Regions from separate parts of the Bradyrhizobium sp. 191 genome, predicted to be linked through region 3. Evidence: predicted binding sites of a transcription regulator. Region 3 holds the regulator's gene; each other region holds the start of a gene.

Region 1 (3,277 bases), 860 kb from region 3:
GGATGGTTCGGAACGCAAGTAATCGAGGAGCCAGATCAACTGCAATTGACTATTGGGTTCGGGATCGAACCACAGTTCGATGAGATCGACCCCGTAGGTTTCGCAGACCCAGAGCAACGCACCCGCCCGATCCTGGCGCCTGAGAAGGGGCGATTGACGGACGCCGACGCAATCCGACCAGTGCATCCCGTTAGACCACCACCTGGAGGCGAGATAGCTACTGAGGTGGTCAGCCGTGGGAAGTGGCCCGGAAGCGAAGCGATAGATGAAGGGGACGACCATGTCGGCGCGATCGGCGTGGGCAAGACCGACGCCGGACGAGCTGGTCAAGATCACACGCTTCATCTCGACGCGTCCTTCCTCACGCCAAACGAAACGGGCACCGATGACGTCGGCAACTCAACGTCCTCAGTGCCCGCTCCTCGCGAAAACTCGACTGCTTGAAACTTACTCGTCCGCCGGCTCCTCGCCGTCGGCGTCGCGCTCGGGCGTGCCGGCGAGAATCTGCTCGGCGATCAGGCCGGAGTTCTGGCGGATCGCGGTCTCGATCTTGGCGGTGATGTCAGGGTTGGCCTTCAGGAATGCTTTCGAGTTCTCGCGGCCCTGGCCGAGGCGCTGGCTGTCATAGGAGAACCAGGCGCCGGACTTCTCGACAATGCCGGCCTTGACGCCGAGATCGAGGATCTCGCCCATCTTGGAGACGCCCTCGCCGTACATGATGTCGAACTCGACCTGCTTGAACGGCGGCGCCAGCTTGTTCTTCACCACCTTGACGCGGGTGGTGTTGCCGACGACTTCGTCGCGCTCCTTGATCGCGCCGATGCGGCGGATGTCGAGGCGGACGGAGGCGTAGAATTTCAGCGCATTGCCGCCGGTCGTCGTTTCGGGCGAGCCGTACATCACACCGATCTTCATGCGGATCTGGTTGATGAAGATCACCATGGTGTTGGACTTGTTGATGGAGGCCGTGAGCTTGCGCAGCGCCTGGCTCATCAGGCGGGCCTGCAGACCCGGCAGCGCATCGCCCATCTCGCCCTCGAGCTCGGCCTTCGGCACCAGCGCCGCGACCGAATCGATCACCATCACGTCGACCGCGCCCGAGCGCACCAGCGTGTCGCAAATCTCCAGCGCCTGCTCGCCGGTGTCGGGCTGCGAGATCAGGAGCTCGTCGATGTTGACGCCGAGCTTGCGGGCATAGACCGGGTCGAGCGCGTGCTCGGCGTCGATGAAGGCGCAGATGCCGCCCTTCTTCTGCGCTTCTGCCACCGTGTGCAGCGCCAGCGTGGTTTTGCCCGAAGATTCCGGCCCGTAGATCTCGACGATGCGTCCCTTGGGCAGGCCGCCGATGCCGAGCGCGATGTCGAGTCCGAGCGAGCCGGAGGACACCGCCTCGATGTCCATGGACCGGTCGTTCTTGCCGAGCTTCATCACCGAGCCCTTGCCGAACTGGCGCTCGATCTGGGAGAGCGCGGCGGCCAGAGCTTTACTCTTGTCCATGGAAGATCCTTCGACGATACGCAGGGCAGTTGCGGACATTGGGTCGTGCTCCTTATGGCGAGGATTCGCGTGAGGGACAAACAATTGGCGAGGCAGCTCGGCGACAAAAGCAATGTACCCTATTTGTTCCTCGTTCGCAATATGTTCTTTTGCGGAAGATGCGAACGCTGGCCTGTTTCCGGCTGCAGTGGCCTGGTTTGATTTTTTGGGAGGGGTTTGGACTCTTGGTGCTGGGAGGGCGGGAGAAACCCGTCTGCGCATTTTACGGCGCCCCAGCTGATCGCCTCGCCAAGTCAAACTCTCCCGGCTTGGCTAAGGCCGCCCGCGTTCTAATGCCAGCTAGATCGAAGTTCAAACTGGCAGAGTAAGGCCACCTCAGTTGGCGGCCTCTTCGTTTTTTCGTCTTTGTTCAAACGGGACCTCCATCGCGTTTACTGTCCCGAGCGCCTCGTCTTCATCGACGACCTGTCGTCGCCCGGTCGCAGTCACGGAGCTTCGCAGTCATGGAGCTGTGTCGTTATGCTCGCCGGAGAGGCCAGCCCCTCGCATCCATGAGCGCACAGTCTCACACTCTCCTGCGTCACGCAGTCGGGAACAAGCTATTGTGGCGATGATTCGGATGGCTGATCCGCGCGTGAAGAGGGGTGGGGGTTTATGCTTAGGGGGCGAGCCCGGTGGCATCGCATGATGTCACGGGCGGGGCGTGCGGGCTTTGTGCTCGGCGCGATGGTGTCGTGCGGCCTGGCTGGACAGGATGCGGTCGCGGCCGAGAATGGGGCAGGTTTCTATCTGCTCGGCGGACGCGGGCCGATGGCGGGCTATCTGGCCTCTCCGGGGGTCTATTTCGAGAGCGACACCTATGTCTACGACGCGTCACTCGATGCGAAGAAATTGCTGCCGGCGGGCGGTCGGATCGTCGCGGATGTCCGCAGTCAGGTGCGGGCCGATTTCCTGAGTGGGACCTGGGTGACGCCCTGGCAGTTTCTCGGCGGCAATCTCGCCGTCGGCGCCACCATGCCTGTCGGCTATGTCCGCGTCTCGGCAGGCGTCGAATACGACGCGCCCGCGACGAAACAGATCATCAACCAGGCGCTGCGCGACAGTGCGACGATCGTCGGCGACCCCGTGGTCTCTGCGATGCTCGGCTGGCATTCGGGCAAATTCCACTGGACCACGGGCGTCATGGTCAACATGCCGGTCGGAGACTATCGCGACGGGGAGCTCGCCAATCTGGCCTTCCACCGCTGGGCGAGCGATCTGTCCGGCGCGCTGACCTGGTTTGATCCCGACACCGAGATCGATCTGTCCACCGCCGTCGGCATGACCTTCAACGGCACCAACAACGCGACCGACTACCGGACCGGCACCGAATTCCACGTCGAGTGGGCAGCCTCGAAGGCGCTGACCAGCGCGCTCTCGGCCGGCATCATCGGCTATCACTACCAGCAGCTCACGGGCGACAGCGGCGCCGGCGCCACGCTTGGCGCCTTCAAGGGACGCGTGACGGCGCTCGGCGGCACGATCGCCTATAATTTCGAGGCGGGGAAGACGCCTGTCTCGGCGCGGATCAAGGTGCTGCGCGAGTTCGAGGCCGAGAACCGCGCGTGCGGGACCGTGGGTTTGCTCACCGTGGCGCTACCCCTCACTGCGGCACGCTAAAGCATGATCCGGAAAAGTGCGAAGCGGTTTTCCGGAAAGATCATGCGTAGACAACAACCTGAAGCGCGATGACGATTCATCCAAATCTCATCGCGCTTTAGCCATGAAAAGGGGCCGCGCC
Region 2 (3,277 bases), 1.8 Mb from region 3:
GTGCCGGATTGAAGATGCTGGCGTAGTAGCGCCGCCAGGTTTCTTCCAGCCGATCTTCGCTCGGTGCTTCGCTCCTGCTGACGCCGGATGTGAACGAAAGTGCGTGGCCATCCCAATGCGCGCAGAGATCCGGTGTCAGGATCGACCAGGGCATGTCGGCGAAGCGCTTGGCGAAGAACGGCGCAGCGAGCTCGACGATATGATGCTCAGGCTCGAACCAGGCGACGTAATGCGCCTGGCGTTCCCGGCCGATCTCGCGGAAGCGGACGAAGGCATGCATCTTGTGCTCGTCGCGATAGACCGCTTTTGCCATGGTCGTGACCTGCGCGACGTCAGGATCGGTCGCAACCTCGATGAGGTCGTGATTGTCCCTCAATCGCCAGAGTAGGCGATAGAGGATCGCAAAACGCTCGACATCGCGGTGCAGGATGGCGGCCTTGGCCAGCTCGACGAATTTTGCTGATACGTTGAAGGTGCCGTCGTTCACCTCGAGGATCGGAGACGGCGCGGGTGGCGCAAACAATTCCACTTCGCCACCTCGCACGGTCCAGGTGATATCACGCGGCTCCACATGATGTAGAACGAGCGTACGGGCGGCTTTGCGCCAGCCGTCGAAATCGGTTTCGGTATCGAGGGTGATGTACTGCATCAGAAGCCAAACCCCAGTTGCGTTGCCTTCGGCTTGAACCGTTCGATCAGCCCGGCAGCGTCGAGCCGATGGAGCGAGGGTCGGTGATCGCTGAGGACGATGAACGGCAGCGCCTTGTTCCGGGGCACGTGCAGCCGCGCGAGATCGGCAAGACGGATCGTGTTGGTGCGCCGCGTCGCGATGATGCGTTCGACCGCCTTGGTGCCGAAGCCCGGCACGCGCAGCAATTCCTCGCGGCTGGCGCGGTTGACGTCGAGCGGAAAGCGGTCGCGATGACGGAGCGCCCAGGCCAGCTTGGGATCGATGTCGAGCGGCAGCATCGCGCTGTCGTCGACGATCTCGCCGACATCGAAGCCGTAGAACCGCATCAGCCAGTCGGCCTGGTAGAGCCGGTGCTCGCGCAGCAGCGGTGGTGCCCGCAGAGGAAGTGCGCGGCTCGCGTCGGGGATCGGGCTGAAGGCGGAATAATAGACGCGCCGCAGCCGGTAGGCGCCGTAGAGATTGGCGCTGGTGTGGAGAATGGTGTGATCGGAGGCCGCGTCGGCGCCGACGATCATCTGCGTGCTTTGGCCCGCCGGCGCGAAGCGCTGCGGCTTGGCCTTGCTCTTTGCGCTGCGGCTGTCCTCGGCCTCGTCCAGCTTCAGCCGCAGCCGGCCCATGGTGCGGCGGATCGCGCGCACGTCCTTCTCCGGCGCGAATTGCTGCAAGCTGGTCTCCTCAGGCATCTCGATGTTGATGGAGAGGCGGTCGGCATATTTGCCGGCCTCCGCGATCAGCGCGTCGTCGGCTTCCGGAATCGTCTTGAGATGAATGTAGCCGCGGAAGTGATGCTCCTCGCGCAGTTTTCGCGCGACGTTCACCACTTGCTCCATCGTGTAATCGGGGCTGCGGATGATGCCGGAAGAGAGAAACAGGCCCTCGATGTAATTGCGCCGGTAGAAGTCGAGCGTCAGCTTGACGACCTCGTCGATGGTGAAGCGGGCGCGTGGGACGTTCGAGGAAGCGCGGTTGACGCAATAGAGGCAATCGTAATTGCAGGCGTTGGTCAGCAGCACCTTGAGCAGCGAGATGCAGCGTCCGTCCGGCGCGTAGGAATGGCAGATCCCCATGCCGGGCGCGGTCGAGCCCATCCCCTTGCCGTCGCTGGAATCCCGCTTCTCGGTGCCGCTGGAGGCGCAGGATGCGTCGTATTTGGCGGCATCCGCCAGAATCTCCAGCTTGCGTTGTACGTCCATGTTTCAATCTCTTTGATTCCGCTGATGAATCTTTGGATGCGCTAATTCGATTGACTCTGCCGGCACCGTTAGCTTTATATTAGAACATATCATGAACAAATGAGCCAGCCGCTGGTTCTTATTTTCGAGAACTTCGGCACTCACCTCTGAAGGAGCGGCGAGCATGAGCGGCGCACGCATCAGCGCGCTTGCGACCTTGCGCAGCCAGATCGAACGCATCGAGACGGCGGAGGTCGTACATCAACACGATCGCGTCGCGCTCGGCCACAGCGAGGCCGACACCGCGCTGAAGGGCGGGCTCGCGCGCGCGGCGATCCACGAGGTGTTTTGCGAAGGACGACAGGGCGCGGCCGCGACCGGCTTCGTCATGGGCCTTGCGGGGCGCGTGAGCGCGCGTCGGCCGCTGCTGTGGGTGCGGCAGGATTTTTCGGAGATAGAGACGGGTGCGCTGTCGATGAGCGGGCTATCCGAGCTCGGCCTCGATCCGCGCCGCGTGGTGATGGTGCGCGCCGCCGATGTCGAGAGCGCGCTGCGCACCTCGGCCGATGCGCTCGCCTGCGATGCGCTGGGCGCCGTCGTGCTCGAGCTCTGGGGCGAGACCAGACAGTTCGATCTCGTGGCAAGCCGCAAGCTGACGCTCGCCGCGCAATCGTCAGGCGTCACCGGTCTGATGCTGCGCATGGCCGCGCAGCCACTGCCTTCAACTGCCGAAACGCGATGGATGCTGCGCGCTGCGCATTCGCCGCCGGGCTCAGCATGGAGCGCCTGGGGTGCGCCGCGCTTCGATGCCGAACTCTTGCGCAATCGTCATGGCCCCTGTGGCCGGTGGATCATGGAATGGAATTGTGATGAGTGCCAGTTCAGTGAACCGTCGACGTATCCTCAGCCTGTGGCTGCCGCGCCTGCCCATCGACAGGATTCAGCGGTTTTTCGGCAGCGCCGGGCTGGGTAAAGCCAATCATGAGCCTGATATCGTCGTCATCAAGGACAACAATGCGCTGGTGATCCATGCGCTGGACGAGGCCGCCGAGCGCCTCGGCCTGTATATCGGCCAACCCCTGGCCAATGCGCGGGCGATGTGCCCGGACTTGAAAGTGTTCGATGCCGATGTCGCGGCCGATGCGAAGACGCTCAGCGATATCGCCGACTGGTGCGACCGCTTCACGCCGCTGGTGGCGCTCGATGTGCCGCATGGGCTGTTCCTCGATATCACCGGCTGCGCGCATCTGTTCGGCGGCGAAGCCGCGCTGTTGCGGACGCTGGTCCGGGCGCTCGACCGGCAGGGCTTTGCCGTCAGTGCTGCGATTGCCGGGACCTCGGTCTGCGCGCGCACGCTGACGCGGCAGGCCACGGGAACCATCGTTGCAGATGGTGGGGAGGCGGCTGCGATCGA
Region 3 (3,277 bases):
GACGGCTTCTCGGTTCGGGCGGTGAGGGCGAGAGGCACAAGCCGCCCCTGGCTGCCGGCCGGCGCCGGCGAGGGGGATTTCGACGGCAGCCTTGCGCCGAAGACGGCCGTGCCCCGCAACCGGGACGCAACGCCATCGGAGATGGACTTGCAGGCGGACGATTGAGGAGCGATGCGGGGGAGGTCGGTCGGACGGGATCTCGCAGGACGCAAACCATACCATCTCGCCGGCCTCGGCCGGCGATGGCATTTCATTCCTGGCCCACGACCATCGGCCGGGGGCGACGACGTCAGCCGATCGGCAGGCGCGTGATCGTGGACCGCGTGTCGGCGACGGTCTGCGGCTTGTGCTCGCGTTCGCCAACCGGTTGGGTCACCGGCAGTTGCAGCACGGTCGCGCGCTGGCCTTCGACGAGCTGTGTCACCAGCACGTATTTGCCGTCGGGGAATTCGATCGCGTCATGATGGCGATCGGGAATGTGCGGGTCGATCTTGCCGAACTTGCCGACGCGGGAGTTCACGGTGCGCGTCCAGATCCAGCGATTGTCGTAACGGACGTTGTCGGCGAAAGCGAGCTCCGTTCCCGGCAGCAAGCAGACCGCGACGGAGAGATCGGCTTCGGAGGCGAAGCCGCGCGTCGAGGTGCCACGGAAAGTTGTCGTGACGATCGTCTCGCCGACTTCGGCGGGGCGTGTCGCGACAGCATGCAGGCTGTAGTCACACATTGGGTGCTCCTCATGCGAAGATAGCAACCCGCACCTCTTTTGGAGGCGCAGGCCTCTATCAGGGTGGAAGCACGCAACGTTCTGCTTCGTTGTAGGCAAATCTGCGGCTGGGCGCCGCATGCCGCGATCACATTATCTTTCCCGGATTCGATAGGAACAAAACCGACGCCTGTGTATTCGGAAGGCGCGTGTCAGCGCCTCGTGGGCGCCGACCAGCCTGGGTATTGCCGCTCGCTTTTGCCGAATGGCGGTGCGATTGTATGGCGACGGCTTACATCGCCGATGCTGCGATCGGCGCCGCAACATCGTCCATGATAAGTCTGGCGCATCACGTGTCCTCGCACTCTCAGGCCGCGAAGCGATGATGCGTCGTATCGAGGTTGTGGCGCCGAAAGAGGGGGCCGGACAATCTGAGCAGAACCGGAAAAACCATCCAGCCGGAGCGGACAGCCATCCGCTCCAATCGATATCGAACGACCGCTCAGTACTTGCGGTAAAGCCCGATCAGCTTGCCCTGAATCTTCACGCGGTTCGGCGGAAGAATGCGGACCTCGTAGGCGGCGTTGGCGGGCTCGAGCGCGATCGAGGCCCCGCGGCGGCGGAAGCGCTTGAGCGTGGCCTCCTCGTCGTCGATCAGCGCCACCACGATGTCGCCGGTATCGGCGCTCTCGTTGCGCTGGATCAGCGCCATGTCGCCATCAAGGATGCCGGCCTCGACCATCGAATCGCCGCGCACTTCGAGCGCGTAGTGCTCGCCCGAGCCGAGCATGTCGGGCGGCACGCTGATGGTGTGGCTGCGCGTCTGCAACGCCTCGATCGGCGTGCCGGCCGCGATGCGGCCCATCACGGGCACGGCGACGGGACGCTCGCCCTCGTCCACAGGCGGGCTGGAGGTCGCGCGCACCTTGCCGAGATTGCCCTCGATGACGCTCGGCGTGAAGCCGCGGCGACTGCCGGCGGCGGCCTGCAGCTCGGGCAGCTTGATCACCTCGATGGCGCGGGCGCGGTTGGGCAGGCGGCGGATGAAGCCGCGCTCCTCGAGCGCAGTGATCAGGCGATGGATGCCCGACTTCGAGCGCAGGTCGAGCGCATCCTTCATCTCGTCGAAGGACGGCGGCACGCCGCTTTCCTTCAGACGTTCGCTGATGAATCGCAGAAGCTCGTATTGTTTGCGCGTCAACATCTCGACCAAAGTCCCCCGGTTGATGTCGTTCAAGTCCGAGACGAGGAAGTCAGCGATAAGCCGCTACATCCTCGAAACAAATCATGAACGGACACTATATGTTCGATATGTGTTCCGCAACTGCTTAATTTACGGTGAACAGAGCAAAGCTCGCGCGATGCGTGTGGCCATGCAGCTCAGGCGGGCAGGCGCAGCACCTCGCAAGGCGTGCCGGCCTCGGCCCTCGGCGCGAACGGTGCGCGCACGAGAAGTACCTCTGCCGCAGCGAGATTCGCAAGCAGAGAGGAGTCCTGATGGCTGACGGGAAGAGCGACGAGCGTGCCGTCGTCGCGCTGTTCCAGGCGCGCACGCAGATAATCCTCGCGCTGGTCATTGGCACCGAGATCGCGGCCCAGCACGGCGCGCTCGCGGCGATGATGGATCACTGAACGGCCCGACAGGGCGCGAATCAACGGCACCATGAACAGGAAGGCGCACACGTAGGACGACACGGGATTGCCGGGCAGGCCGATCACGCGCATTGCGCCGAGCCGTCCGTGCATCATCGGCTTGCCGGGCCGAATCGCGATCTTCCAGAACGCCATCGAGATGCCTTCGTCCTTGAGCGCCTGCTGGACCAGATCGTGGTCGCCGACCGAGGCACCACCGGTCGTGATCAGGATGTCGGCGCCGCTCTCCCGGGCGCGACGGATGCCGGCGGAAGTGGCCTCCAGCGTATCGGCGGCGACGCCGAGGTCGATGGTCTCGGCGCCCTCGCTGCGGGCGAGCGCGTGCAGGGCATAGCCATTGGAATAGACGATCTGGCCGTGTCCGGGCGTAGTGCCGGGCATCACCAGCTCGTCGCCGGTGGCGAGGATCGCGACCCTCGGACGGCGGCGGACGGCGAGATGCGCGTGATTCATTCCCGCAGCCAGCGCGAGATCGCGCTCGGTGAGACGGCTTCCCTCGCGGAGCAGCACGTCTCCCTCGCGGAAGTCGACGCCGGCGGGGCGAATGTGCCGACCGGGAATCGCGGCTTCCTTGATCGTGACGAGCTTGCCTTCCGCGACAGTGTCCTCCTGGATCACGACCGCATCGGCGCCGTCGGGAACGACGCCGCCGGTGAAGATCCGCACGGCTTCGCCGGGGCCGACCCTTCCCGCGAACGGACGACCCGCCGCGACCTCACCGACGACCGTCAGCCGGGAATCGATCGTTGCCGCGTCGGCCGCGCGCACGGCATAGCCGTCCATCGCCGACATCGCCTGCGGTGGCTGCGTGCGCCGCGCCGCGACATCGTGCGCGAGCACGCGATGGTAGGCCTCATTGAGGGAGACCATCTCTTCAGGCAGCGGCTCTGCATCTGCCAGCACCGCGGCAAGCGCGTCAGA

What was found. Region 3 encodes LexA, which represses DNA repair genes until DNA is damaged. Its sites were predicted from a motif close to TGTTCNNNNTGTGTTCNG; they were not measured.
Region 1: a site for LexA is predicted at 1,629-1,646, ahead of recA (recombinase RecA). Genes of this name have one in related genera too.
Region 2: a site for LexA is predicted at 1,965-1,982, ahead of IVB23_RS08455 (DNA repair protein). Genes of this name have one in related genera too.

Annotation. Positions count from the first base shown of each region.
Region 1 is NZ_CP064692.1:7,456,708-7,459,984, reverse strand. It holds gene IVB23_RS34960 (hypothetical protein) at 1-345, opposite strand, end outside; gene recA (recombinase RecA) at 448-1,536, opposite strand; gene IVB23_RS34950 (transporter) at 2,182-3,156, shown strand.
Region 2 is NZ_CP064692.1:1,833,710-1,836,986, reverse strand. It holds gene IVB23_RS08465 (UdgX family uracil-DNA binding protein) at 1-649, opposite strand, end outside; gene IVB23_RS08460 (putative DNA modification/repair radical SAM protein) at 649-1,884, opposite strand; gene IVB23_RS08455 (DNA repair protein) at 2,048-2,836, shown strand; gene IVB23_RS08450 (DNA polymerase Y family protein) at 2,733-3,277, shown strand, end outside.
Region 3 is NZ_CP064692.1:5,587-8,863, forward strand. It holds gene IVB23_RS00025 (ComEC/Rec2 family competence protein) at 1-165, shown strand, start outside; gene IVB23_RS00030 (hypothetical protein) at 290-724, opposite strand; gene lexA (transcriptional repressor LexA) at 1,206-1,907, opposite strand; gene glp (gephyrin-like molybdotransferase Glp) at 2,084-3,277, opposite strand, start outside.